One region of the Neobacillus sp. DHD-1R genome, then DNA from elsewhere that is predicted to be linked to it. Evidence: predicted binding sites of a transcription regulator. Region 1 holds the regulator's gene; the other holds the start of a gene.
What was found. Region 1 encodes Rex, which represses fermentation and respiration genes when NADH is low (regulators of the CRP and FNR family bind a similar motif). Its sites were predicted from a motif close to TTGTGAAATATTTCACAA; they were not measured.
Positions count from the first base shown of each region.

Region 2: a site for Rex is predicted at 5,574-5,591, ahead of AC3ANL_RS16035 (NarK family nitrate/nitrite MFS transporter). Genes of this name have one in related genera too.

Region 1 covers NZ_CM173232.1:5,100,918-5,115,853, forward strand. Annotated here, with positions in the region: gene groL (chaperonin GroEL) at 1-1,448, opposite strand, end outside; gene groES (co-chaperone GroES) at 1,500-1,787, opposite strand; gene AC3ANL_RS25065 (hypothetical protein) at 2,172-2,315, opposite strand; gene AC3ANL_RS25070 (CPBP family intramembrane glutamic endopeptidase) at 2,569-3,279, shown strand; gene AC3ANL_RS25075 (YdiK family protein) at 3,276-3,482, shown strand; gene AC3ANL_RS25080 (cytoplasmic protein) at 3,543-4,253, opposite strand; gene AC3ANL_RS25085 (polymer-forming cytoskeletal protein) at 4,268-4,990, opposite strand; gene AC3ANL_RS25090 (YhbD family protein) at 5,003-5,629, opposite strand; gene AC3ANL_RS25095 (redox-sensing transcriptional repressor Rex) at 5,795-6,448, opposite strand; gene moaC (cyclic pyranopterin monophosphate synthase MoaC) at 6,470-6,967, opposite strand; gene AC3ANL_RS25105 (ABC-F family ATP-binding cassette domain-containing protein) at 7,144-9,063, shown strand; gene tsaD (tRNA (adenosine(37)-N6)-threonylcarbamoyltransferase complex transferase subunit TsaD) at 9,552-10,577, opposite strand; gene rimI (ribosomal protein S18-alanine N-acetyltransferase) at 10,574-11,023, opposite strand; gene tsaB (tRNA (adenosine(37)-N6)-threonylcarbamoyltransferase complex dimerization subunit type 1 TsaB) at 11,030-11,743, opposite strand; gene tsaE (tRNA (adenosine(37)-N6)-threonylcarbamoyltransferase complex ATPase subunit type 1 TsaE) at 11,740-12,195, opposite strand; gene AC3ANL_RS25130 (hypothetical protein) at 12,420-12,566, shown strand; tRNA gene AC3ANL_RS25135 (tRNA-Asp) at 12,671-12,744, opposite strand; tRNA gene AC3ANL_RS25140 (tRNA-Met) at 12,747-12,820, opposite strand; rRNA gene rrf (5S ribosomal RNA) at 12,851-12,967, opposite strand; rRNA gene AC3ANL_RS25150 (23S ribosomal RNA) at 13,043-14,936, opposite strand, start outside.
Region 2 covers NZ_CM173232.1:3,285,656-3,300,591, reverse strand. Annotated here, with positions in the region: gene fdhF (formate dehydrogenase subunit alpha) at 1-1,741, shown strand, start outside; gene AC3ANL_RS16045 (3D domain-containing protein) at 1,972-2,802, shown strand; partial or broken gene AC3ANL_RS16040 (transposase) at 3,165-3,893, shown strand; gene AC3ANL_RS16035 (NarK family nitrate/nitrite MFS transporter) at 4,171-5,472, opposite strand; gene AC3ANL_RS16030 (MFS transporter) at 5,673-7,205, opposite strand; gene AC3ANL_RS16025 (TrkH family potassium uptake protein) at 7,479-8,816, shown strand; gene AC3ANL_RS16020 (acyl-CoA dehydrogenase family protein) at 9,002-10,153, shown strand; gene AC3ANL_RS16015 (small, acid-soluble spore protein, H family) at 10,265-10,444, opposite strand; gene AC3ANL_RS16010 (hypothetical protein) at 10,546-10,731, opposite strand; gene ltaS (lipoteichoic acid synthase) at 11,219-13,174, shown strand; gene AC3ANL_RS16000 (HD domain-containing protein) at 13,472-13,984, shown strand; gene AC3ANL_RS15995 (hypothetical protein) at 14,026-14,502, opposite strand; gene AC3ANL_RS15990 (hypothetical protein) at 14,839-14,936, shown strand, end outside.

The DNA of each region.
Region 1 (14,936 bases):
ACCCATTGGCCAGTTGCAGCGTTGAAGCCTGTGCCGACTTCTTCACGTTTTAAGCGGTCAACGATAACAGATCCTTCAAGACCAGCGTTGTGAGCAATCGTACGAACTGGTTCTTCCATTGCACGAAGAACGATGTTGATACCTGTTGCTACGTCGCCTTCTTCTTGAAGTGCAGCAACCTTGCTGTATACGTTTAGAAGGGCTACACCACCACCGGATACGATACCTTCTTCAACAGCAGCACGAGTTGCGTTTAATGCATCTTCAATACGAAGTTTGCGTTCTTTTAATTCAGTTTCAGTTGCAGCACCAACCTTGATTACCGCAACACCGCCAGCTAATTTAGCTAAACGTTCTTGTAATTTTTCACGATCAAATTCAGAAGTAGTTTCTTCTAATTGAACACGGATTTGGTTTACACGTGCTTGGATTTCTTCCGTTGCACCAGCACCTTCAACGATTGTTGTATTTTCTTTTGTTACAACAACCTTAGAAGCGCGTCCTAATGAAGAAATAGTCGTTGTTTTCAATTCACGGCCAAGCTCTTCAGTGATGACTTCACCGCCAGTTAAAGCAGCGATATCTTCAAGCATCGCTTTACGACGGTCACCAAAGCCAGGAGCTTTAACAGCAACTGCATTGAATGTACCGCGAAGTTTGTTTACTACTAATGTAGAAAGTGCTTCACCTTCAACATCTTCAGCAATCAACAATAATGGCTTGCCTTGTTGAACAACTTGTTCTAGAACTGGAAGGATTTCTTGAATGCTAGAAATCTTCTTGTCAGTTATTAAGACATATGGATTTTCTAAAACAGCTTCCATTTTGTCTGTATTAGTTACCATGTAAGCAGAAGTATAACCACGGTCAAACTGCATACCTTCTACTACATCCAATTCAGTTGTAAAGCCTTTAGATTCTTCAATTGTGATAACGCCGTCGTTACCAACGCGCTCCATTGCTTCAGCAATCAATTGGCCAACTTCTTTGTCGTCAGAAGAAATAGCAGCAACTTGAGAAATAGATTCTTTTCCTTCAATTTGCTTAGAAATAGCTTTTAATTCTTGAACAGCAACAGCTACAGCTTTTTCAATCCCTTTACGGATACCCATTGGGTTCGCACCAGCAGTAACGTTCTTTAAGCCTTCGCGAATCATCGCTTGAGCAAGAACAGTAGCAGTTGTTGTACCGTCACCGGCAACATCGTTTGTTTTGCTTGCTACTTCAGCAACAAGTTTTGCACCCATGTTTTCGAATGCATCTTCTAATTCGATTTCTTTCGCAATCGTTACACCATCGTTAGTGATAAGTGGTGAACCAAATTTTTTCTCAAGAACCACGTTGCGTCCTTTAGGTCCAAGAGTAACTTTTACAGCATTTGCAAGAGCATCAACACCACGAAGCATTGCGCGGCGTGCATCTTCACTAAACATAATCTCTTTAGCCATGATCAAAAAACCTCCTCATAATTTTCAAATGGTTTATTTTTTCGTCCAGCCTTACTCGCCTACAACAGCAAGGATATCGTTTTCGCGTACAATTAAATATTCAGCACCCTGGTATTTCACTTCTGTACCAGCGTATTTTGAGAAGATGATACGATCGCCTACAGCAACGTCAAGTGCTACACGTTCTCCGCTTTCAAGTACGCGGCCAGTACCAACGGCAACAACTTTTCCTTCCTGAGGCTTTTCTTTCGCTGAATCTGGTAATACGATACCGCTTGCAGTTTTTTCTTCTGATTCAACAAGCTCAATGATAATGCGATCACCTAATGGTCTTAACAAATCAAACAACCTCCTCAAAAATATATGTAATTCTGTCATTATTAGCACTCTCCATTGATGAGTGCTAACACAATTATTATAATAATAAATCTCTAAATCTTTTGCAAGTCTGAAGGATAAAATTTTACAAAAGAATTTTATCTTTAAACAACCTTATCAAGTATGTGAAAAACTGAATAATCTATACCTGTTTTTTTAAAAAAAGTACTCTGTTTGGTAAACTTGTTGTGAATTTTGTTTTTATGAATAAGATACTTAGAGAATTCATTGACCGTTGTATATAGAAGTTTGCTTTTACGGGCAATGTAAAGCCGTCTCATTTACCTCTAGCTCCGATATCCTGCTCTCGAGGGCAATGGAAGCCCGTTTAATTTACCTTTAACTTCAATATCCTGCTCTTGAGGGCAATGGAAGACCGTTTCTTTTACCTTTGACTTCAATATCCTGCTCCCGAGGGCAATGGAAGCTCGTTTCATTTACCTTTAGCTTCAAGATCCTGCTCTCAAGGGCAATGGAAGTTCGTTTCATTTACCTCCAGCTCCAAGATCCTGCTCCCAAGGGTAATGTAAAGGCGTCTCATTTACATCTAACTCCGATAACTCGATCCCGAGGGCAATGAAAAAATTATTTAGCCCGCCCCCTTTTCTACAAAAAAGTTCTTCTAAATTGAAACGGTAACAGGTTTAAGAGTAAAATGAGATAATAGCTGTATTTACGCTCGTTTGCAAAATCATAAGTTACTCGTTCATGGGTATAGATATTAGTAAAAGGAGTTAACCATTTGAAAAAAGAATATTGGTGGATCATCGTTGTTTACATTGTTATGCAGTTTTCGAGTCTTGCCGGTCTTCCGTTTTTGGTATTTCTAGGAATTAGTAAGGGTCTTGCTGTTCCTGTTTGGCTGGTTGCTAGTTTTACCATTGCCCTGCTCATCATTTTGTTTTTATTAAGAAAAGAAATGAACATGCGAAGCCTCGACAAAAGGGGTCATTCATTAAGTTATTCGGTCATGTGGGCCATTTTAGGAATCTTTTTGGCATTATTCTCCCAGTATGCAGCAGCATATATTGAAACACTGTTAGGCATTAAAATGGGGTCTGAGAACACACAAAGCATACTTCATATCATCGAAGCTTTCCCATTGGCGATTTTGGTTACTAGCATCATCGGTCCAATATTAGAAGAAATTGTGTTCAGAAAAATTATTTTTGGTGCTCTTTATAAACGATTCAACTTTTTTCTTTCAGCAGTCATTAGTTCTGTTATTTTCGCCATAGCCCATATGGAACCCGTTCATATTTTGATGTACGCGGCAATGGGATTTACATTCGCCTTTCTTTATGTCAAAACCAAGCACATTTTGGTGCCGATATTTGCCCATGTCACCATGAATACTATGGTGGTATTAGTGCAATCTGTTTACAAAGACGATATTGAAAGACTTCAGCGTGAGGCGGAGGCGGTTCAAAACTTTATCGGAGGCTTTCTATGAGACGTTCACCTTTGTTTTCCGGATTTATTTACTTCCTGCTTGGCGGGTTATTTACCTATTTCGCCATCGACGATGTCCAACGAAACGGATGGGGCTTTTTCAGCTATCTCCTCGTTTTGTTAGCCACCTTTGATTTTGGCTCAGGTCTAAAAATCATCCTGTTTTACATGAAATACAAAGACAAAATTAAAAAGAAAAAATAAAAAAAGGTGTCAGGCACCATGTGAAGAATTCACATGGGTGCCTGACACCTTTTCTATTATTTACACCTTGGTTTTTGTTTTAATTGTGGAGGATGGGTCTTGTGTCATTTCATGGGTATATTCCACGACGCCAATGAGACAACTAGGTCCAATTTTGACGGTATTGCCTCGAACTACGTCTGCCGTTGTATTTTCTAAATAAATTTCATCGCCTTCAATCACCTTGGCAGCAAGTGTGCCGACCTCTTTGCCAAAGGGAAGCAGAGAATTTTTCTTTCTTTTCACCGTGATTTTTCCGCCGCCAATCTCCTCTGCTGTACTTTCACCAAAGCGCAAGCCGATTTTAATTGTATCTGCTGATAATAATCCTTTGATTTCAAAGCCGCCGCTTGAATCAAACAATTCATATTCGACATCTCCCTTTACGGCGATACTTCCTTTTATGATAGCTTCATCACCACTGAGGCCTTCCTCCACTTCCAGCAAACCAAGGATTTTCATTTTTTCCAATTTGGCTTGTTTGTCGACCTTCATGGTTCCCATGACGAGTGTTTCTTTCACTCTCACATTTCCATTAAATTCTGCCTCACCTAAAATTTTGGCAGTTCCGATTGTCACATTTCCGTTTGCTTCACTTGTGCCATAGACACGAAAAGCAGAACATTCGACATCATTCACAATCGTTCCTTCGCCACGAATGCTGATTTTATCGTATTGGCCTCCGGGGTAACTTCCTGTGCCATTAATGATAAGGTTTTTGCTATTTCCCATGTTCTTCCCCTCCCTTAAACCTTTCGAATGTCACTAATAACGGCATTTTTATCCTGTGAAAATTCTTTGGTGTATTCTACGACACCTATTTGGCAGTTGGCGCCAATCTTGACTTGATGACCCCGCACGACTTTCGCTTTTGTATTTTCTAGCTCAACGATGTCTCCTTCAATGATGTCCGCTTCTAATTGCGATTTGAAAAAGGATTTAAATAAAGTGCTGAAAAAAGACCCTTTATGCTGCTTGACAATAATGGTTTGACCGCCAATTTCTGTCGCTTTACATTCACCATAAATCTTAATATTAACTTGATCGGCATTTAAGAGCCCGCCAATGGTAAACCGATATTCCCCTTTAAAAAGCTCCGCTTCACAATCATCCTTCACCGCAAAAAGACCTCGAAGATTGATTTCATCACATTTTACTTTTCCACCAACCGTGACTTTGCCTGAAACCTTTAACTGTTTTACATAGAGGTTTTCATCAATCCTTGCCGTTCCTTCAACAGAAAGCTTTTCCGCCTCGATATTCCCATTAAAGCGGGCATTCCCGTTCACTTTGACGGTATCCGCTCCCACATTCCCCTTCATTGTACCTGACCCATTGCACTCAAACGCCGTACACTGCACGTCACTGTTGATCGTTCCTCTACCATTAACCGTTACTAAATGGAAGTGGCCTCCGTTAGACGAACCTAATCCATTAATGACCAAGTCTCCTCTACTTTTCGTATCCATTGCCAGTCTCCTTTATAATAATTTTGCTTTAATTTCTTCCATACACCCCATAAGCGATAGAGACACGATTATTTTTGTTCCCTTTTCAAAATGGAAGTCTTCTGCATTTATCAGTAACAGACAGGATGACACTCCAAGCTTACGAGTAATGATCAAGTCACAGCTTTTTTGCTTAATGAGCTGCTCATTGTCTTTTAACAGCTGAAGCAGCATTTTTCCTTCATCTAAGTTTATATCGCCTGATTCTAAAAGTTTCTCTAATACATATATCTCCAACATGCGTGAAAAATTAAATTTATCGTTGCTGCCTTTATCTTGTTCTAAATAAAAATTCATCACTTCATTCGAAACAATGTTACGTTTTACTAAATCATCTTTGTCTAACTGCATATCACTAATATTAGGTGAAAACATATCTGCTAGTTCATCTAATGACAAATTTTCTTTCATGGTTTGTATCTTGTTAATTCTCTCTAAGATTTTTTCTTTAGGGAAAAAGGTTTCTTGACCCGTAAAGGTTGATTTTCGAATAAACCATTCTTCCGGAATTAAATCTTTACGCTTCCATCTATATAGCTGTCCGTAAGAAATTCCTGCATAATCCAGTAAATCCTTTTTAGATATTAACTCCTCGCTCATGATTGAAAACCCCTTTCTATTTCTAATGTAACATAACACTGTTACGTTGTAAAGTTAGACTTGAGCACAAAAAAAAAGGGCCTGCCCCCCTAACTTCAACATATCGCTGACCTTTTCAATTAGCGATTATAGATTGAATGTTAACATGGGGGTCTGACCCTTTTCTTATTCTTCTATATCTTCTGTCGGATAATGTTTTAAAAAGTAGATCAAGGATTGCAGCTCTACTGCTAAATCAATGTGATGCACCCTAATTGATGCAGGCACATTTAATCTTGCCGGCGTAAAATTTAAGATTGCTTTTACATCTGCATTCACAAGCCGATCCGTAATCATTTGTGCAACGGGCGCAGGAACGGTAAGGATGGCGACCGAGATTTTTTCCTCCGTTAACACATTCTCCAATTCATCCATGTGATACACGGGCACCTCACGGATCTTCGTTCCCATTTTTGCCGGATCCACATCAAAGCCACACTCTATTTTAGTGTTATTATTTTTTAAAAAGTTATAGTTTAAGAAAGCTGTTCCTAGATTTCCGACGCCAATTAATGCAACCTTTGTTAATTCATCTTGATCAAGCGTTTTCCGAAAGAATGTTAAAAGGTAATTGACGTTGTAGCCATAGCCCTTTTTCCCCAAGGCCCCAAAATAGGAAAAATCCCTGCGAATAGTGGCTGAATCTACCTTTACCGCCTCACTTAATTCCGCTGATGATACCCTTTGCTTCCCAGCAGTATGCAGGTTTTTCAAAAACCGATAATAGAGGGGCAGCCGTTTCGCTGTCGCCTGTGGTATCTTTGTCGTTTCGTTACTCATACTCTCCCACACCCCTTCCTTTTATTTAACTTGTTCGCTTCGCTTAAAATCACCGTTCTTACCGCCCGTCTTCTCGACTAAATAAGTCGGTCCAATGACCATGCTTTTATCGACTGCTTTACACATATCATAAACGGTTAAGGCACAGGCAGAAGCAGCTGTGAGCGCTTCCATTTCCACACCTGTATTCCCTTTTGTTTTTACAGCTGCAACTATAGATAATTGGTAGTTCTCATTTTGCCCTTTTTCCCATGAAAAAGAAATATTGATCCCTGTTAATGGAATAGGGTGACACATCGGAATGATGTCCCATGTCTTTTTGGCAGCCATCACCGCTGCAACTTGGGCTACTGCTAAGACATCGCCTTTTTTCATTTCATTGTTCGTTATTTTATCAAAAATTTCTTTGCTAACAGTAATACTAGAATGTGCAAGAGCCGTTCGTGCCGTCTCTGGTTTGTCACTGACATCGACCATTTTTGCTCTGCCCTCTTCATTAAAATGAGTAAATTCAGCCATCAATAAATCCCCCTACCCCAAAATAATACACTATTTTCACTAGTATGTGTGTGAAAGTTTGCACTAAATATACATTTTTTCGCTGATAAAAGAAATCCCGCCAATCGAAAGCCCCGCTTTATTGCCGATGTTCAGGATATACGGTACACTAATTATAGTTAATAGAGGTGAATAAAATGATTTTATTGCAAGTGAATCAACTACAAAAATATTATGGTGCTGACCTTATTTTATCTAATATAAAACTGGAATTACAAACACGGGACCGTGTTGCCCTTGTTGGCCGTAATGGTGCCGGCAAATCAACATTATTGAAGATTATTGCCGGGCATTTGTCACATGATGGCGGCGAGATCATCAAACCCAAAGAAGTGACCATAGGCTATTTAGCTCAGAATACTGGCCTTGAGTCCAATTTATCCATTTGGGATGAAATGTTGACCGTTTTCCAACATCTGTTGTCGATGGAAAAGTCATTGCGGCAGCTGGAGACTAAAATGGCCGATTCTAGTGTATACGAAGACACTGGAAAATACGAGCGAATCTTATCTGAATATGATCAACTTCAAGTGAAGTTTAAAGAGCAGGGAGGCTATCAATACGAAGCCGATATTCGCTCTGTTTTACATGGGTTACATTTTAATGAAAGTTCCTTGATGATTTCAAGTTTAAGCGGCGGGCAAAAAACAAGGCTTGCCTTAGGAAAGCTATTGTTAACCAAACCGGATATTCTAATTTTGGACGAACCGACCAACCATCTTGATATTGAAACTCTTTCCTGGCTTGAGCAATATCTGCAAAGTTATGAAGGGGCCATTTTAATTGTCTCTCATGACCGTTACTTTTTAGACAAAGTCGTCACACAGGTTTACGAGGTATCGCGCAAGCAAATTGGGCGGTTTACAGGTAACTATAGTGCTTACCTTGAACAAAAAGCGGCCAATTATGAACGTGACTTAAAACTTTATGAAAAACAACAGCAAGAGGTCGCTAACCTGCAAGATTTTATTAATCGGAATTTAGCAAGGGCCTCAACGACCAAACGGGCGCAAAGCCGCCGAAAAAAGCTTGAAAAAATGGAGATGATGGATCGGCCACTTGGGGACGAGAAATCGGCTGCATTCTCCTTTGAGATCGAAAAACAAAGTGGTAATGATGTTTTGATGGTAGATTCTTTAGCGATTGGGTATCAAGGGGAAATGGTTTCAGAGGCGATCACTTTCCGGGCGTATAAAGGGGAAAGTATTGCTCTGGTTGGTCCAAATGGAATCGGCAAATCAACGCTATTAAAAACGATTATTAAGAAGCTGCCTGAGTTAAAGGGGACCGTCAAATATGGATCAAACCTTTCGATTGGTTATTATGATCAGCAACAGGCTGAATTAACTTCTAATAAACGTGTATTAAATGAGCTATGGGATGATTACCCTTTAAAGAGTGAAAAAGAAATTCGTACCGTTCTCGGTAATTTCTTATTTTCCGGTGACGATGTGTTAAAAATTGTCTCTACCCTAAGCGGCGGGGAAAAAGCCCGTCTGGCACTCGCTAAACTTATGTTGGAAAAGGCCAATCTGCTAATTTTGGATGAGCCTACGAACCACCTTGATCTTGATAGTAAAGAAGTTCTTGAGAATGCCTTAATTGATTACCCTGGCACCATTCTTTTTGTCTCTCACGATCGCTATTTTATTAACCGGATCGCAACGAAGGTTTTAGAATTAAGTCGAAAGGGCAGCGATGAGTATTTAGGTGATTATGATTATTATCTAGAAAAGAAACTGGAGCAAGAGGAACTCGAAGCATTAGCGCTCGCTGCGGCAACGAAAAAAGAAACTTTAGTGGATACCTCAGAGAAAAACAGTTATCAACAGGATAAGGAAAGTAAAAAGCTTGAACGGCAGCGTAAACGAAAACTAGAAGAAATAGAACAACGAATCGAAGAGCTCGAGAAACAAATCCAAGATTACGAGGAAAAGCTCTGTGAACCTGACATTTTTCAAAACCATGAAAAAGTATTAGAAATTAATCTAAAAAGTGAACAGGCTAAGGCTGAGCTTGAGCAACTAATGGAAGACTGGGCCGAACTTGCTGATTAATGGTTGAAACCGGGTGGCTGCCCGGTTTTTTCTTTTAAGGAAAAAACCAAAAAATTTTCGTTGATATTCAACAAATTTCAAAGAGACATTCGACAATTTTCTATTATTTTATACAAAATCCATGCTCCTTTCGACAGCTTTTTTACTTATCAACACAATCTAAGGGTTTTTCCACAATCTTATTCACAATAAAAAAGTATTAACAGTAGGTTATCCATATACTTTTCCACAATATCCACAATAAACACCATAGTTATTCACATTATCCACTTAATCCACAGACTTATCCACATAAAAGAGTATTAAATAGTGTTTTCTAAATGGCTTATCCACAAAAAAAGATGTCTCAAAACAAAGAAATACGTCTCAAAAGGGTCAGACCCCTCAATTAACACTCAATTATAGTCGACTGGTTGAAGCAGTACAGCTATAGGTTGAGATTGTGGGGTCTGACCCTTTATCTTGAGACATCTCTTTTTGAGACATCCTTACTTATTAAATATTTCAATTTCCAGTCCCGGATTAGCATTAAGGTCAAGACCAGCCCTGATTCCTTTTTCAAACATCACACTGCCGGCTGCAGCAATCATCGCAGCATTATCCGTACATAGTGATAATGGAGGTATCACTAATTCAACCGCAGGGTTTTTAGAAAAAGTCGTCTCTAACGCTTTCCTTAAACCTTTATTGGCAGCAACACCGCCTGCGACTAACAATTGATTAACACCATAGTGCGCGACTGCTCTCTCCGTTTTTTTCACCAGCACTTCAATCACACTTGCTTGAAAGCTTGCGGCCAAATCTTCAGGCGTGATCACCTCACCACGCTGTTCCGCATTGTGAACCGTATTGATAACCGCTGACTTAAGTCCACTGAAGCTGAAGTCATAGGAGCCCTCTTCCAGCCAAGCTCTTGGCAAATCTATTGTGGGGCTTCCATCCTGGGCTAAGCGATCGATATGTGGTCCGCCAGGATACGGCATATTTAAGGTCCTTGCTACCTTGTCATAGGCTTCCCCTGCGGCGTCGTCCCTTGTTTCTCCAATCACTTCAAAATGACCATGCTCTTTCATAAAAACAATCTCTGTGTGCCCGCCAGATACCACTAGGGCCAATAGAGGAAATTTGAATTCTGTTACTAATCTATTTGCGTAAATGTGCCCGGCGATATGATGGACAGGAACAAGTGGAATGTTATGGGCAAAGGCAAGTGCCTTTGCCGCATTTACGCCAATTAAAAGCGCTCCTACTAACCCTGGACCTTCTGTTACGGCGATCGCATCAACCTCTGAAAATGTTAAGTTTGCTTGATGCAAGGCTTCCTCCATCACTATCGTTATTTGCTCGACATGATGACGGGAAGCAATTTCAGGTACAACCCCGCCAAATCTTTTATGACTTTCAATTTGCGAGGCCACTACATTGGCCACTATTTCGCGGCCATTTTTTATAATTGCCACAGCCGTTTCATCGCAGCTTGTCTCAATTCCTAATATCAATAAATCTTTCTTCATAAGTTCACCCACATTATTAATGCATCTTCCTGATTATCCGAATAATAATTTTTGCGAATCCCGCCATTTTGAAAACCTAACTTTCGATAAAGGGATTGGGCCACATGATTGGTTACACGTACTTCAAGCGTCATAGTCCTTGCCCCTGCTTCGCGGACCACAGATATGAGGTTAGTCAGTAATGCCTCTCCTAGCTTTTTTCCTCGATATTCAGGTAAAATGGCTATATTCGTTACATGTGCCTCATCAACCACTACCCATGTTCCACAATATCCGATGATTTTATTGTCTTTCTCCAAAACAAAATAGACAGCAAATTTATTAATGTTTAATTCATTATAAAATGCTTCACGGCTCCATGGTATTGTAAAGGAGGCATGCTCCACTTCAAGTACTTGATCTATATCCTCTTCCCTCATAGAACGAAAAACAAAAGTTTCTGCCATTTATCTCTATCCCTGTCCATTTAAGATTTTCCCTTTTGCCTCCAACCACTTAGCCTCCGCTTCTGCCAAACGAATATAATTGGGTACAAAGGAATGAATGTCTTCCCCTGGTCTGTCCTTACCAAGCATCGCAAGCTCTGCTGGCCGAGGATTATGTTCTGTCACACTGGCGAAGATGGCTTTTGTCCCTAATAATTCTTTAATTTTCTCTTTATGAATAGGTAAATCATTACCCACAAATAAGATTGGCAGGCTGACTTTCGTTAATTTAGCAGCCCAGTCTGCTAACATAACTAACTGATCCTGTCCCACAGCGATCAGCTCTCCGTTTTGATATTGGTAAAGTGCTGTATAGACCTGCCCTCTTCTGGCATCGAACAATGGTGACACAAAGCCATTAAAGTAGCGACCTGTGCCCGCCGCCAAAATTTCCAGACTAGAAACACCGACAAGCGGGATGTTTAGGGTCCATGCTAATGTTTTCGCAATTGTTACCCCAATTCTTACACCTGTATAAGATCCAGGACCCTTGGCCACAACAATCTTCGTTAAATCAGCCGGGACTTTTTCACAATCCTTCATTAATGCTTGAATGGCCGGCATAATTCGAACGGAGTGGTTCTTTTTTAAATTTGTAATATACTCACCAAGCACTTGATTATCTTCTAAAAGCGCTACCCCTAAGGCATAGTTAGAAGTATCGATTGCTAATATCGTCATTCAAAAATCTCCTTACATAATTGCTCATATCTTTTTCCTTGTGGTACCAAGACAATTTTACGTTTATCTGGACCCTCATGGTATAAATGAATTGTTAACAATTCAAGTGGCAGCTGCTCATTAATCAAATGCGCCCATTCCACTACTGTAACACCATCACCTTCAAAGTATTCATGGAAGCCAAGGTCCTCATCAGCATCTGCAAGCCTGTAAACATCCATATGGTACAATGGGAGTTTACCATGGTACTCCTTTATGATTGTAAAGGTGGGGCTATTAACCGTTTTTTTTATTTCTAGGCCCTGAGCCAATCCTTTTGTAAAGGTTGTTTTCCCAGCGCCTAAATCACCCTCAAGGGCAATGACATCACCAGGCTGCAAAAAGCCAGCCAACTTTATGGCAAAATCGGTAGTCTCTTCAGAATTTGTTGTATTTAGTTCAAATTGATTCATCCAATCACCTTTTACTTTCACATAGCAATCCTATCTTCATTTTACCTTTATTTAAATGAAATAAAACCCTTTGGATCTTCTTTCCCAAGGATAGCCTATTCCCTATGAGTTTACATGATTTTTATCATTTGAGCAAAATGTCGTGATTTTAAAATACTGGTTTGGGGTAAAATCTGTTTTATTGGGAAAAAATAAATAAAATCATAAAATGAGGTGTTTGGATAATGAAAAAAGAAGAGACCTATGAAAAAAAAGGTTCAACAGCTTCACCAAAAGGAAAATACGATGAAGTGAAAAGGAAGAATCCTATGGATTGGGGCGTAATAGAACTTGCGGAAAGTGTTCAGGATCAATCAACTCGGAAAGAATAATCCGAGTTTTTTTATGCCATCAAATATTTTAACATCTCTAGCACAGCCTCTTTAAAAATTCGCATAAAAAAAAACGAAACCACGTTTCGTTTTTGATTTTAAGACGGTCTGGACGGGACTCGAACCCGCGACCTCCTGCGTGACAGGCAGGCATTCTAACCAACTGAACTACCAGACCAATTGCGGGGGCAGGATTTGAACCTGCGACCTTCGGGTTATGAGCCCGACGAGCTACCGGACTGCTCCACCCCGCGACGATAAAATGTTTATTTAAAAGATAAACAGCCTGGCAACGTCCTACTCTCACAGGGACGCGTGTCCCAACTACCATCGGCGCTGAGAAGCTTAACTTCCGTGTTCGGTATGGGAACGGGTGTGACCTTCTCGCCTTAATTACCAGACTATAAAATTAGAGAGATCGTTCTCTCAAAACTAGATAATGCAGAAGAAGTGGTAAAACTCAAGTTCGCTTAAAAATGGTTAAGTCCTCGAACGATTAGTATCAGTCAGCTCCACATGTCGCCACGCTTCCACCTCTGACCTATCAACCTGATCATCTTTCAGGGTTCTTACTAGCTTGACGCTATGGGAAATCTCATCTTGAGGGGGGCTTCATGCTTAGATGCTTTCAGCACTTATCCCGTCCGCACATAGCTACCCAGCGATGCCTTTGGCAAGACAACTGGTACACCAGCGGTGCGTCCATCCCGGTCCTCTCGTACTAAGGACAGCTCCTCTCAAATTTCCTGCGCCCACGACGGATAGGGACCGAACTGTCTCACGACGTTCTGAACCCAGCTCGCGTACCGCTTTAATGGGCGAACAGCCCAACCCTTGGGACCGACTACAGCCCCAGGATGCGATGAGCCGACATCGAGGTGCCAAACCTCCCCGTCGATGTGGACTCTTGGGGGAGATAAGCCTGTTATCCCCGGGGTAGCTTTTATCCGTTGAGCGATGGCCCTTCCATGCGGAACCACCGGATCACTAAGCCCGACTTTCGTCCCTGCTCGACTTGTAGGTCTCGCAGTCAAGCTCCCTTGTGCCTTTACACTCTACGAATGATTTCCAACCATTCTGAGGGAACCTTTGGGCGCCTCCGTTACTCTTTAGGAGGCGACCGCCCCAGTCAAACTGCCCACCTGACACTGTCTCCCACCCCGATCAGGGGTGCGGGTTAGAATTTCAATACAGCCAGGGTAGTATCCCACCGACGCCTCCACCGAAGCTAGCGCTCCGGCTTCTCAGGCTCCTACCTATCCTGTACAAGCTGTACCAAAATTCAATATCAGGCTACAGTAAAGCTCCACGGGGTCTTTCCGTCCTGTCGCGGGTAACCTGCATCTTCACAGGTACTATAATTTCACCGAGTCTCTCGTTGAGACAGTGCCCAGATCGTTACGCCTTTCGTGCGGGTCGGAACTTACCCGACAAGGAATTTCGCTACCTTAGGACCGTTATAGTTACGGCCGCCGTTTACTGGGGCTTCGATTCAGAGCTTCGCTTGCGCTAACCCCTCCTCTTAACCTTCCAGCACCGGGCAGGCGTCAGCCCCTATACTTCGCCTTGCGGCTTCGCAGAGACCTGTGTTTTTGCTAAACAGTCGCCTGGGCCTATTCACTGCGGCTCTTCGAGGCTATTCACCCCAAAGAGCACCCCTTCTCCCGAAGTTACGGGGTCATTTTGCCGAGTTCCTTAACGAGAGTTCTCTCGCTCACCTTAGGATTCTCTCCTCGCCTACCTGTGTCGGTTTGCGGTACGGGCACCTTTTATCTCGCTAGAGGCTTTTCTTGGCAGTGTGGAATCAGGAACTTCGGTACTAAATTTCCCTCGCTGTCACAGCTCAGCCTTCACGGTAAGCGGATTTTCCTACTTACCAGCCTAACTGCTTAGACGCGCATATCCAACAGCGCGCTTACCCTATCCTCCTGCGTCCCCCCATCACTCAAACGATAAAGAGGTGGTACAGGAATATCAACCTGTTGTCCATCGCCTACGCCTTTCGGCCTCGGCTTAGGTCCCGACTAACCCTGAGCGGACGAGCCTTCCTCAGGAAACCTTAGGCATTCGGTGGATGAGATTCTCACTCATCTTTCGCTACTCATACCGGCATTCTCACTTCTAAGCGCTCCACCAGTCCTTACGGTCTAGCTTCAACGCCCTTAGAACGCTCTCCTACCACTGACATCGTTGATGTCAATCCACAGCTTCGGTGATACGTTTAGCCCCGGTACATTTTCGGCGCAGAGTCACTCGACCAGTGAGCTATTACGCACTCTTTAAATGGTGGCTGCTTCTAAGCCAACATCCTGGTTGTCTAAGCAACTCCACATCCTTTTCCACTTAACGTATACTTTGGGACCTTAGCTG
Region 2 (14,936 bases), 1.8 Mb from region 1:
CAGAAGTACAAATGAGTCAAATTTTATAACTCAAAAATTTATGAGGACAGTCATCCACAGCAACAATATTGATGGCTGTAACCGTACGTGACACGCACCGAGCGTTGCCGGTCTGGCAACTGTTTTTGGAAGCGGTTTCCCTACAAACACACTTGAAGATTTTGATAAGGCTGAAGTGCTGCTGCTGATGGGCTCAAATACGACAGAGGCACATCCAATTATCGCAAATAGAATGAAAAAGGCAGTTAAATCAGGACTTAAGATCATTGTAATTGACCCAAGGAAAATTGATATGGTAAAAGTAGCTCATCGCCATTTACAAATCAATGTGGGTTCAGATATTGCTCTAATTAATGCATTTATTCATGTCATCTTAAAAGAAGGTTTGTACAACCCAGAATTCATTGAGCAATTTACGATTGATTTTGATCGCTTAGTAAAACAAGTTGAGCTTTATACACCAGAGTTTGCAGCAAAAATTACTGGTCTGAAAGCAGAAGATATTATCGCCACTGCAAGAGAGTATGCAAAATCAAGCGGCTCAATGATTGCTTATACACTTGGAATAACTGAGCATCATTGCGGCGTAAACAATGTTTTTGATATCGCGAATTTAGCCTTATTAACTGGAAATATTGGGAAATCAGGTACTGGAATCATGCCGCTCCGAGGACAAAATAATGTCCAAGGTGCTGGGGACATGGGCTGTTTGCCGAACCAGTTGGCTGGAGCAATGAGCCTAGCAAACGAGGAGTATAGAGCCCGTTATGAAAAGGAATGGAAGGTGGAGTTAAATCCCCAAGCAGGAGATACCCAAACTCGGACCTTTGATCGATTGGAGATGGGAGAATTAAAAGCCCTTTATGTAATTGGTGAAAATCCACTGCTTGCAGACGTGAATATGAACCATACGAAAACATTGTTTGACAAACTGGATTTATTAATTGTCCAAGACATTTTTCTAACCGATACCGCCAAAATCGCTGATGTAGTATTGCCAGCTCGTTCTTGGGGGGAAGTGGATGGAACATATACGAATACAGACCGAAGAGTTCAACGAGTTAGAAAAGCGATTGAGGGTCACCCTAATACGAAAGAAGACTGGGAAATTCTTTGTGAGCTGTCGACACTAATGGGCTATCCAATGCACTATAACAGCAGTGAAGAAATTTGGGATGAAGTTAGAAAGCTTGCTTGGGAGATGTATGGTGGTATTTCTTATGCGCGCCTAGAAACTGAATACAGCATCCATTACCCATGCCCAGATGAAAATCACCCTGGAACATTGATTATGCATGAAAGGTTCCATAATCAGCAGCCAGTCGTGAAAAAGTCTCCTTTTGTACCAGTTGATTATACAGAACCATTAGAATTGCCTGATGCAGAGTATCCTTTTACATTAACCACTGGTCGGCGCTATGAGTCATATAATACACATTCCCAGACACGTCATTATGCGGCAGGAGTGAAAGTGAAACAAACAGAGGAAACGGTTGATATTCACCCTACAGATGCCCTTGCACTTGGTATAGATGATGGTGAAGTGGTTCAGGTTCGTTCTCGTCGAGGTGAGCTTCTTGTGAAAGCGAAAGTAACCGAACAAGTAGTTCCAGGTCTTGTTTTTATGAGTTTTCACTGGAGTGAAACACCGACAAATGTGTTGACATTAAATGAATATGACCCAATCTCAGGAACTGCTGAATATAAAGCCTGTGCAGTTACAATTTCGAAGGTTGGATAAACATAGTGTTAAGAATAGTGCAGAATAACCACTGCACTTTTTTTGTTTAAAAAAACATCTCTCATAAACGATAAGCTTGTTTATAGATTGAATTTTCAGTTGCTTAGAAATATTATCGTAATATAATTGCCATGCTTGTAAACGAATTAACATACCCCTGTTCTTTGTTTCAAAAAAATCCATGTTATCATTGGTACAGTTAGCTGCGAAAGAACATGGGAGGTTAGAAAATGATCAAAAAAATTAAAGCATTCATTTTAGTAGCTGCACTCTCAGGAACTGTAGGTGCTAATGTCCATGCGGCAGAGTTAACCGTGAAAAATGGTGACACTCTTTGGGATATATCAAAAGAAAATAATATATCTGTAGAAGATATTCAAAAATGGAATCATCTTTCCACTGATCTCATCCATCCAGGAGATGTAATAACAATTGCAACAGAAAAACATTATACTGTTGTACAAGATGATACACTTTGGGATGTTGCGGTAAAATTTCAAGTCTCCGTTAATCAATTAAAAGAATGGAATAAATTAAATACAGATCTTATTCATCCTGGGTTAAATCTTGTTATTTATGATGAACTAACAGATAATGTTAGAAATACAGAATCAAGAACGGTATCCCAAAATACTAATGCTGATAAAAACACGAATGTTTCTCTTGAAACCTCTTCAAAATCTGAAACGACGCAAAAGGAAATGAACATTTCAAAAGTAAATGAAGCTGCTAACAATGCTGTCGTCGAAACAGGAAATGAAGCAGATCAACCAAAAGAAATAACCGTAAAGGCGACTGCTTATACTGCTTCATGTGAAGGATGTTCTGGCACAACCGCTATTGGTGTGAACTTACATGCTAACCCAGATGCAAAGGTTATTGCTGTGGATCCGTCAGTCATTCCACTTGGAAGTAAAGTATATGTGGAAGGATATGGTGAAGCAATTGCTGCTGATACAGGTGGAGCAATTAAAGGAAATCGAATTGATGTATTTATCCCAGCTGAAAAAGATGCCCTTAATTGGGGTAACAAACAAGTGAATGTGAAAATATTAAATTAATAAAAAAACTGCCTATTGTAAGGCAGTAAGGCTGTCGAGAAACTCTCGACAGCCTTTATTTTATTTAGAATCTTTAACAATTCACCGCGTTAATTTGTTATATTATTATTAAATAGACTATTCGACATGTCTGTTGATTGGCGCTCCAGGCACTTCGCTTTCCGCGGGCGTGCCGGGGAGCCTCCTCGGCGCAAGCGCCTGTGGGGTCTCCCCCTGCCCCGTACTCCCGCAGGAGTCTTCGTGCCTTCCGCGCCAATCAACAGGTGTTATTATTAAGACGAGCAGTTCAACCAATTATTTATAAAAATAAGTGGTGATATCAATGTTTAAACCAAAGAGTTTAGCCAAAGTGAATATAAATTAATAAGCAGGAAATGTTCTGTTATCTTGATCATCGGACTACAGACATGAAGTTCAATATTATTACTGATGTCTATGTTACTCCCGGTAATGTTCAAGATTCCGTGCCTTACCTGAATCGATTGGACCGTCAGGTCCAACGGTTTGGTTTTAAGGTAGAAGCTGTTGCGTTAGATTCGGGCTATCTCACTAATCCTATTTGTAAAGGACTTTTTGATCGTAATATATTTATATTTGGAGTTATTGCCCATAGAAGATTCCATCCTACTACCGGCCTATTCTCTGAATGAAAATTTACATATGACAAAGAACGGGATTTTTACATTTGCCCTAATAACCAAGAATTACCCTACAAGACAACAACCCGAGAGGGTTATAGAGAATACAAATCTGATTCTAAAAAATGTGAAAGCTGTCCACTTTTATCCCCATGCACATGTTCAAAAAATAAGGATAAAGGTGTTACACGCCATGTATGGGCGGAGTACAAGGAAAAGGTAAGAGTAAATCGCTTATCTAAATCAGGAAAAGAGCTATATAAATTTAGAAAGGAAAAAATTGAGCGAAGCTTCGCAGACTCAAAAGAGCTGCACGGCCTTCGCTAATGCCGGTTACGGGGTATAAAATAAACAAATGAGCAGGCTCTTCTTACCGCAGCTTGCCAGAACATGAAAAAGATTGCGACACACTTATTCAGACTGGAAAAGGTGTGTGGTAATCCTTTTGGTTGATTAATCTCATTTTAATTGGAGCGGAAGGTGCGAAGACTCCTGCGGGAGTACGGGACAGGGGAGATCCCGCAGGCGTGGAACGCGCCGAGGAGGCTTCCCGAACCGCCCGCGGAAAGCGAATCACCTGGAGCGGAAATCAACAGGCCCCTTAGCAGGGGCAATTTTTAATAATATCGGCAATTCAAATTCTAATAAAATAAGAAAATTGCCGAGGAATATACCCTCGACAATCTGACTGCCTAATTGTAAGGCAGTTTTTTATGTTGAAATAATGAGATTAACTAGCTTGTTTTACCAAATCTCTTGAAACAACTGCTTTTCTTTGATAGAAAAACCAGTTAAGACCAAGTGAGATTATATAGAAACCAATAAAGAAGTAGAATGCTGTAACAGGCGTACCAGTTGCTTTAACAGACCAACCAAAAAGCTTTGGAATGAAGAAAGAACCATAGGCTGCGAAAGCCGCTGAAAATCCGATGACTGGTGCTGCTTCTTTAGGGATAAATAGATTAGGAATCATTTGGAATGTGGATCCAGAGCCAATTCCTGATGCTAGAAAAAGAACTAAGAATGAAATTAAGAATCCTGAAAATTGTCTATCAGTTAAGAAGTAGATTACTCCTGATGCACCAATTCCCATTATGATTAATACATAGGCAGTTACTTTTGCGCCGCCAAGTTTATCGGCCATCCAACCGCCTACTGGCCTTGCAGCAGCGGCCACTAATGCACCAAGGAAAGCCAGGGATAGATGTTCAGGAAATTGCGATTTTAATAATAGCGGGAAAGCCGCTGAGTATCCAATAAAAGAGCCGAAAGTTGCAACATATAGTACTGTCATAATCCATGTATGCTTGCGTTTTACGATCACAAATTGATCTGCTATAGACTGCTTTGCACCTGGAACATTATCCATTTTAAATAATGCTAGTAGTGTCATAATAACAATAGGGATAACCCATATAAAGGCTGCATTTTGTAACCAAACTGATTGACCATTAGATAATACTTGTTTATCGCCAACTAACGCGAAAGTGCCGGATGTGATGATTAATGGAGTCACAAACTGTACTACGGAAACTCCCATGTTTCCTAATCCGCCATTAATTCCAAGTGCTGTTCCTTTTTCTTTTTTTGGAAAGAAAAAGCTTATATTTGCTGAAGACGATGAAAAGTTACCACCGCCAAGACCACAAAGTGCTGCTAATAAAAGCATAATTGAAAATGGGGTTTCAGGGTTTTGAACAGCAAATCCTATCCCAATTGCAGGAATTGCCAAGATTGCTGTGGAAATAACGGTCCAGTTCTTTCCGCCCATCGCCCCCACTGCGAAGGTATAAACAAATCTTAATGTTGCTCCGACAAGACCTGGGATAGCGGCAAGTGTAAATAGTTGTTCTTCTGTAAAATGGAAGCCTATGTCGTTAAGTCTTACGGCAACCACAGACCAAATTTGCCAAACGATAAATGCTAGCATAAGTGATGGTACGGAGATCCATAAATTCCTACGTGCATGTTTTTTTCCTTCTGCATTCCAGAATTTTTCATCTTCTGGGTTCCAGTAATTAAGTCGAGACATGATTTTTTCCCCCTCTGTTTCCTATTTGAATTTTATTAAATCAGGATTTTTTTGAATGTGTTCCTTGTGTGATTACTATAAAACACATGCAAACATTATTTTTGTGACGTACGTCACAAAAATAGTGAAGGAAATGTGAACTCTGTTGCTTAGACAAAAAGTTGTAATAATTATCACAGGTAATCACAAAAAAGAGACCTTCATGTATGAAGGTCCCTGGTTTGCATGGTATTTTTCTTTGCATATTTTCTTTCTTCGTAGAAAATGCCTACATAGTTTTTCGTTTCTCCTGTATCATCTTTAATAACGGTAATGGTTAACCATTCTTTATAAATCTCATTATTTTTCCTTTTGTTCCAAATGTAACCTTCCCAAAATCCTTTCGTTAAAATGCTATGCCACATTTTTTTATAAAATTCATTATCATGCTCACCTGATTGAAGAACACTAGGAGTCTTTCCAACTACATCGTCGAGGTTGTAACCAGTAATTTTAGTAAAGGCAGGATTAACGTTTTGTATAATTCCATTTGTATCTGTTACACAAATTCCGTCTATAACTATATTAACAATCTTTGCGGAAATTTCGAGCTTATCTTGGTAATATAGCCAAACAACAAGAACCAGACTTGCAAGGGAAAATTCAGATAAGGTCATGAAACCAATTGTATAATGTCCTGTCCAATTAAACAAAATCGTTAAAATAATGGGCGGGAAAAAACCACCAAGACCTCCCAGTGCTGCAACAATCCCATTGACAATACCTGCTTGTTTCGAAAAATATAAAGGAACAAGCTTAAAGACAGCTCCATTACCTATCCCAGCAAAAATGGCAACTATTAAACAGCCAAAAGAGTATATCGGCAGAGAAGGTGTAAAAGATAAGAGAAAGCCTGCAAAGGTTAAACTAAAAAAGACTATCATTAAGATTAGGTAGGGATTAATTTTGTCGCTAATCCATCCCCCGATTGGTCTAAAAAAGGTAGCAAGCGCGATAAAACCTGCTGTCCGTAAACCGGCATCAACCTTATCCAGTTCAAAATGATTTACTAAAAATGACGGTAAATAGATGGTAAAGGCAACAAATGCACCAAAGGTGATGAAATAAAATAAACTAAAAAACCAGAGCTTAGGTTTCTTATATACTTCTTTAATTTGATCTGACAACGAATGGCTGATCTTTTCTTCTTTTTTATCTCCTAAAAAAAGATTAATTATCGCAAAAATCAGCATAATAATAAGAAAAATCCTTACAGTAGTTCTCCAACCCAATTCATTTGCTAATACAGGCGCAGAAAAGGAGGTTAGGGCTGTTCCAATATTACCTGCTCCATAAATTCCATTAATAAATCCATGCTTTGCTTTTTGAAAATATTTTGGCAGGGAAGTAACCCCAATAGAAAAAACAGCTCCGCCAATACCTAGTAAAAGTCCCCCGATGATTAGCATGAACAAAGTATTTGCGTAGCTTATGATAGCAATTGGGAGCAGTAATAAAGTAAAGCTAATAGAAAATAAAATTCGAGCCCCAAACCTGTTGGTCCAATAGCCAATCGGTACTCTTAATATGGATCCAAGGATAACTGGCACAGCTGTAGCCCAGGCAATTTCCGTAGAAGATAAAGAGATATCATCCTTAATAAAAGGCATAAGTGAAGAAATAAGCACCCAAACCATAAAACCTGCCACAAGGCTTCCGGATTGAATAATAAGTTGTTTTGTTCCAAGTTTCATTTTTCATCCCCCATGTATCCACTTTTTCCTCATTATTTTTCTTTAATCAACTATAATATATTTAGATGGTGAATCCAGTCATACAGAAAAATTTTCATTAGTATTATAGAACACTTTTCACTTTAAAACAGTGAGGTAAGACACAAGAAAAAGAAACTATTTACATATTTTAAACGGAGTAGTATATTTTTCCTTTAATAAGTATTTTATCATTCCATAATTTATATATAGAAAAAATTCTTGCTAATAAAAAATAAGTTAGGATGGAAAAATATGCGGCTAAAAAAGAAAATACTTGATCCCCCAAAGATACTTGTTATCGGATTTGCTTCTATTATTATTATAGGTGCTATTTTATTAACCCTGCCTCTTTCAACAACAAATGGTCAAGGGTTGTCATTTTTGAATGCACTCTTTACAGCTACATCTGCCACTTGTGTAACAGGGCTGGTTGTTGTGGATACTGGGACTACATTTACGTTATTTGGACAATTAGTTATTTTAATAATGATTCAAGTTGGAGGACTTGGATTTATGACATTTGCAACTCTATTTGCATTTTTATTAGGAAAAAAGATATCTCTGAAAGAAAGAATATTGTTACAAGAATCCCTTAATAATCTTTCAATGGAAGGGATTGTCAGATTAGCAAAACGAATTTTAATCTTTACTTTTGTTATCGAATTTGTTGGTGCATTGTTTTTGTCAATCCGTTTTTCCTTTGATATGGCCCTTGGTAAGGCCGTTTATTATGGTATCTTTCATTCTATATCTAATTTTAACAATGCAGGTTTTGATTTAATGGGTGAATTTCATAGTTTAACAAGCTATGTCGACGATCCGACCGTGACGCTAACGATCTGTTCGTTAATTATCTTAGGCGGAATTGGCTTTATTGTTATGAATGAACTTTATGAATATCGAAACTCTAAACGTTTATCGTTGCATACAAAAATTGTCTTAGTGACAAGTGCAATCTTAGTGGCAGTCGGAACGATTGGTATTTTTGCCTTAGAATATTCAAATAGCCTGACACTAAAACCACTAACAATCTCAGGTAAAATCCTTAGCTCATTATTTCAATCGGTCACTGCCAGAACAGCAGGGGCTAATACAGTAAATATTGGGGATTTAACTCAATCTTCCTTATTACTAATTATTCTTCTTATGTTTGTAGGTGCTTCTCCTGGTTCAACTGGAGGCGGGATTAAAACTACTACTTTTTCAACTCTGTTAGGGGCGGTATGGTCACAGATAAGGGGAAAAGAGGATGTCATATTTTATCGTCAGCGGATTGAATATGAGACAATTTATAAGGCGTTAACCGTAACTTTTAGTGGATTGTTTCTCGTCATGTTCATAACCCTAGTCTTAACGATTTCAGAACATGGGCAAGATTTTTTAACCATTTTATTTGAGGCGACATCAGCTTTTGCAACTGTCGGTCTGTCGATGGGTTTGACACCTGAATTAACTCCCTTTGGCAAGTCATTAATTATTTTTACAATGTTTGCGGGAAGGGTTGGACCGTTAACTATTGCATTTGCTGTAACAATGCGAAGAAATCCTGATGCATTCCGATATCCAAAAGGAAAAATTATGATTGGGTAGTTTATTCTTGAATAATAATACATCCATAAAAAACTCTCCGGCGATGTTTGACCGAGAGTTTTTTATATAATCGGGGAGCTAAAAGTAGATTGAGTCTGTTTTTAGAAGCTTAACAGCACTATTGTGGTATGGTTAACGTAAAGAAATTACTATATCTGTTAGGAAAAATGATAGGAGTGGAATAAATGAATTTTTCAGAGCTGGAAACATTTGAAGAAAAGTTAGAGCTAATGAGGACTCTGTCAAAACAGTTCTTATTGAGGGCTCATCAAGTGGATATAGAAGGAGGCTTTCCCTTTAGTAATATTCAAGACCTTAAAAATACAGGCTATACTTCCTTAACTGTACCTGCAAAATTTGGAGGGCAGCAAATCTCACTTTATCAATTGATTCGACTCCAAGAAATGATTGCAGAAGGTGATGGCGCCACCGCTCTGTCAATAGGATGGCATATGGGGATTATTATGAATCTTCATGAGAAACAAAGCTGGAACGAGTCCCTTTATCAGTTCCTATGCCAACAGGTAAGAAAAGGCTCGTTGATAAATAGTGCGCAAACAGAGCCAAGAACTGGAAGTCCTACTCGGGGAGGAAGACCCGAAACTTCAACTAAAAAAAGAGGCCAAGACTGGTTGATTAATGGAAGGAAAACATTTACGACCATGGCACCGGTACTCGATTATATTATTGTGAGTGCCACTATCGATGAAACCAATGAAGCAGCAAATTTTTTGATTCCACGCGAAACAAAGGGAATACAAATAGTAGAAACATGGGATAGCATTGCCTTAAGAGGAACAGGAAGTCATGATTTAATTCTTGAAAATGTGGTTGTCCCTGATGAGTATCTTGTGGAAAGACTTAATGCCGTTGGCAAGAAAGCAAATGGATGGCTCCTTCACATTCCAGCCTGCTACCTAGGAATTGCCAAAGCTGCACAAAGATATGCCATTCAATTTGCAAAGGAATATTCTCCTAATAGTATTCAGGGGACAATTATTGATTTGCCAAATGTAACACAAAAAATTGGGGAAATGGAATTGCAATTAATCCAGGCAGAATATTTATTGTATGGGGCTGCAAAAGAATGGGATGATTCCAATGAGAATGATAGAGAAAAAATGGCACATGTTTTAGGAGCAGTTAAGTTAACTGTAACCAATACCGCAATTTCTGTTGTTGATTTGGCAATGAGAATTGTCGGCGCTAAAAGCCTGTCGTTACAGAACCCATTACAACGATATTATCGCGATGTGCGAGCTGGTCTGCATAACCCTCCAATGGATGATATGACCATTCAACTTTTGGCAAAGAAAAGTATAGCAGAAAATAAATAAATCAAAATTATAATAAACAAGAGAAAATATAATTAAAGGCAGGAATCTTTCCTGCCTTTAATTATGGGGCAGAAAATAACCATCTCTTCATTAAAAAGATGGTTTAACTAATTAATCTTCTGCAAGTTCATTAATTTCAACAATGGTTCGTTCTTCCAACGGGCCGCGCAAATGAACGGTTGCCGTTCTTCCATCTTCGTTTAACTGATCAATCCATACCGAAGTCCCATTGTATTTCACTTCTATATCTGCTGATGAGGATAATATTTGTTTTACACGGTTAACATCCATTTTTTTCACTCCTAAGAAATTTATTAAAGATAAACATTTTCAAAGATATCCACTCTAATTGCTGAAATGCTTTTCTTCTATAATTATTTATATTTGACTAATTAATCCGGATAAAAATGAATTTGTACACCATTAATAGTTCCCGGTTCGTTTAAATCTTCAAGATTTTGAAGGTAATTCGCCAGTTCCATTTGCATCTCCACTGGTGCCCCCTCTTTTAAATGCCAATTTCCAGGTTCCTCCACAAAAAAAGGACTCTTCGTAAAATCAGGTCTAATTCTGGGCATGAGATCACCTCCCTATTCAATTATTTCTCTTTCCAATGTGGTTAGGCTGTCCAATTATCTATTAATTATTCGGAACCAAATCAGGAAAAGATAAGTCTAAATTCATATTGCATGGCACCTTATTCAGGTTTAAGATATGTAAAATAACAAACCAGTTAGTTGACAATATAGGCATTGATACCGGTTGTCCTCATGCGATGAAAAAATTTATGAAACTAATTCATACCCCAATCCGTCTTATATATTTGAGGTGTGAAATAGTCATGTCCCATAAATACCTGACATAAAATAGAAGGTGTATTTTTGATAATTGATCAGGTCAAATTGTTACGGGATTTGACGAATTTTATAAAATAATGACGTAAATTATTGCTGGAGATCCAACCTAAAAAGGCATATTTATGTTTTTATTTTTAAAAGAAATGTGATATAGTAATTGAGGTTCGTTTACCGAGGCTTAATTGGTAAGTGAGAGGAGAATTTAGAAATGAATAAATTTAGACTACCTAAAAAATTAAACAATAGTCATATTACATTCTTCGTAATTGCCGTTGTATTATTCTGGATTAAAACATATGCGGCATATCAAATTGAATTCAATCTTGGAATAGATAATAACTTACAGAAATTTTTGTTACTGATAAATCCATTAAGTTCTGCACTATTCTTTTTTGGATTGGCGTTACTTTTTAAGAAACGGACAAAGTTAGCTATCATTATCATAAATTTCCTATTATCATTCTTATTGTATGCCAATATTGCGTATTATCGCTTTTTTAATGACTTTATTACAGTACCCGTGTTAATGCAGACAAAAACAAACGCTGGACAGTTGGGCGACAGTGCTCTTTCTTTAATGTCCCCATTTGATATTTTTTATTTTGTCGATATGTTTATTTTGATTGCTCTTGCATTAACTGTTTTTAAACAAGTTAAGGTAACGAACAAGAAGGCATTTAAAATTGTCTTATTGTTTTCTATTACAACATTTTTATTTAACCTTGGTTTAGCCGAAAAGGATCGTCCACAATTACTATCACGTTCCTTTGACCGAAATTATCTCGTTAAATATCTCGGGGCGTATAACTTTACCATTTATGATGTCATTCAAAACATAAAATCATCTAGTCAGCGAGCATTGGCTGATTCAAGTGATATCACAGAGGTAGAGAATTACCGTAAAGCAAATTATGCAGCACCAAATAAAGATTACTTTGGTAAAGCCAAAGGCATGAATGTCATTTACATCTCAATGGAATCATTACAAAACTTTATAATTAATTATAAAATGCCTAATGGCCAAGAAGTTACACCATTTTTAAATTCGTTGGCGCGTGATAATAATACATTCTATTTTGATAATTTCTACCATCAGACAGGGCAGGGGAAAACATCTGATGCTGAATTTTTAATGGAAAATTCTTTATATCCGATGGCACAAGGTGCAGTGTTTGTAAATAAAGCACAAAACACGTATCATGCCATGCCTTCTGTTTTAAAAGGTCAAGGATATAGTTCTGCCGTGTTACATGGTAACTATAAAACGTTCTGGAACAGGAACGTGATCTATAAAGCGTTTGGCTACGATCAATTTTTTGATGCAGAATACTATAACATGTCTGATGAAAATACAAAAAACTATGGGATGAAGGATAAACCATTCTTTAAAGAATCCATTCCTTTACTCGAAAGTTTAAAACAACCATTTTATACAAAGTTTATTTCATTGTCCAATCATTTTCCATTTGAGATGGACCCTCAGGATACAGATTTTCCAGCAGGGGATTATGGGGATACGGTTGTGAATCAATATTTTCAATCAGCACACTATATGGACCAGGCTTTTGAACAGTTCTTTAATGATTTAAAAGCGAATGGTATGTATGACAATACGATCATTGTCATGTATGGTGACCATTACGGTATTTCGGAAAACCATAACGAAGCAATGGCCAAGGTATTAGGGGTAGAGGAAATCACACCTGCGATCAATGCTAAGCTGCAGCGTGTCCCATTATTTATCCACGTACCAGGCGTAAAAGGTGGAATACAGCATCAAGTTGGCGGGGAAGTGGACGTTCGTCCAACCGTGCTTCACCTTCTAGGTATTGATACAAAGGATTACATGGAATTTGGTTCTGATCTATTATCACAACAACATCGTAATTGGGCTTTATTTAGAAATGGTGATTTTGTATCGTCTGATGTTATTCAAATAAAAGATAAATGCTACTCCGATGCCACAGGCGAGTTAATGGGAAATACAGAAGCATGTAAGGCAATTTCAGAGAAAGTTAACACGGAATTGCAAATGTCTGATGAAATAGTTTATAAAGACTTATTACGTTTCTATAAGCCGGCAGGATATACCCCAATTAATCCTAACAACTATGATTATTTGGGCCCAAAAGCTACCCAGACAAAAACATCTGAAAATAATTAACCAAGAGAGAAGATCATTTCTTCTCTCTTTTTTTATAATATAAGAATTTATAAGTTTTTACTTCGAGAAATGTCCAGCTCCAGCGCCCTAGCGGCTAGTGTCCTTCGCTCTCCGCCCTACGATAAGTCAACATCGAATCGCCTCCGGCTCTTCCGTGTTTCCTTTATCTCAGTTGGAGCTCTCCAGGCCATACGCCGCTGACCAGGGCGCTTCCGCTTTTCTTCGGAATAGCCAATCTGGACAGGTTAGCATATAATAAATGAAATATATTTCATTTTATGTTAGGAGAGGGACCCCATGAGAGACGTAACCTTACTAGATATATTTGAACATCATATTGCCCAAAAATATTTGAACCGTTCCGGTCTTGCCCATGCGATTGCAGTTGCGTATCATGCCTTTCATTTAGGAAAAGAACATCAATTGGATGTGGATATTGCTGCGAAAGCTGGATTACTTCACGACATGGGTCACTATACATGGTATAAAAATGGAAAATGGGATTACGACTTGTACAAGAGAAATGATATTCATCCAATAAAAGGGGCGGAGCGTGCCCACAAACTCTTAATTAGACTTGGTGAAAATCCTATTAAAGCAAAGACGATTGCTCTTGCCATACTATTTCATACGGACTCCTTTTTGCCTACGAATGATATTGAGAGGACACCTTTACAGCAAATAGTGAAATGGGCAGATGAAAAAGATGAAGAAGAGGGTGGAATGCATCATTATCGGACCATCGATTATGAACGGGCAAAGCAAAGTATTATTCGCTTGGATGAATGGATTGAGAAGGAAAATGTTTAGTAAAGTAAAAGGGCTGTGCTTAATTAGCACAGCCCTTTTCTTTATTCTCGTTTAAAGCCTTCTTCTCTTAAAAACTCTTCTGCTTCTCCGTATGTATCAAAGCTTGCATCAAGGTTTAACCCAAAATATATATTCCAGGCGTCGTTTTCATTAACTAAGATTAGATGATTGTTCTCACTATCAACCCACCGCTCTTCGTTCGAATCTCCAATAATGGCATCCTCAAACTCTGTTTTTTCTATAGGAGATAAGGATTGAATAGCTTCTTTTAATAATCCACGTAATTGATTGGCGGAAAAATCGCGGATATTGACCATCCCTTTTTCGTCTGTTTCATAATTTTCTAAATGTCCTGCGTAAACAAAGCCGTTTCCATTTGGGTGTAAATGATAAACAATATTTTTCTTATCGGATATACTTTCAAGGAACTGGAAATTAATACGTCCGAGGGAAACATTTTTTCTTTCTAATTCTGGAAAAGCTTCGATTATAGCTAGTTTTTCATCAAATGTAAGCATAGGATCCTCCAATTGTTCTCACTAGAAAGCGAGTTTTCGTATAATATCAGAATGTATAAGTTTTGTCTTCGAGAATTGTCTAGCTTCAGCGCCCTAGCGGCTAATGTCCTTCGCTCTCCGCCCTACGATAAGTCAACATCGAATCGCTAACGCTCTTCGTGTTTCCTTTATCTCAGTTGGAGCGCTCCAGGCCATTCGCCGCTGACCAGGGCGCTTGCGCTTTTCTTTATCATACATATATTTATCCTAAAGGTAAAATAGATTATTTATTGTGCCAATAATAAGTATTGAAAATTCGATAAATTAGTGTAAAATTACACCATAGGAGAAAATTGGATGAAGCTAATAAAGGTTAAAAAATCCTTAATACGGAGGAGAAGTATGATGGAACCTCACATAAGGGAAACAAAAAGGAGAATTTTCAGGGAGGAGCT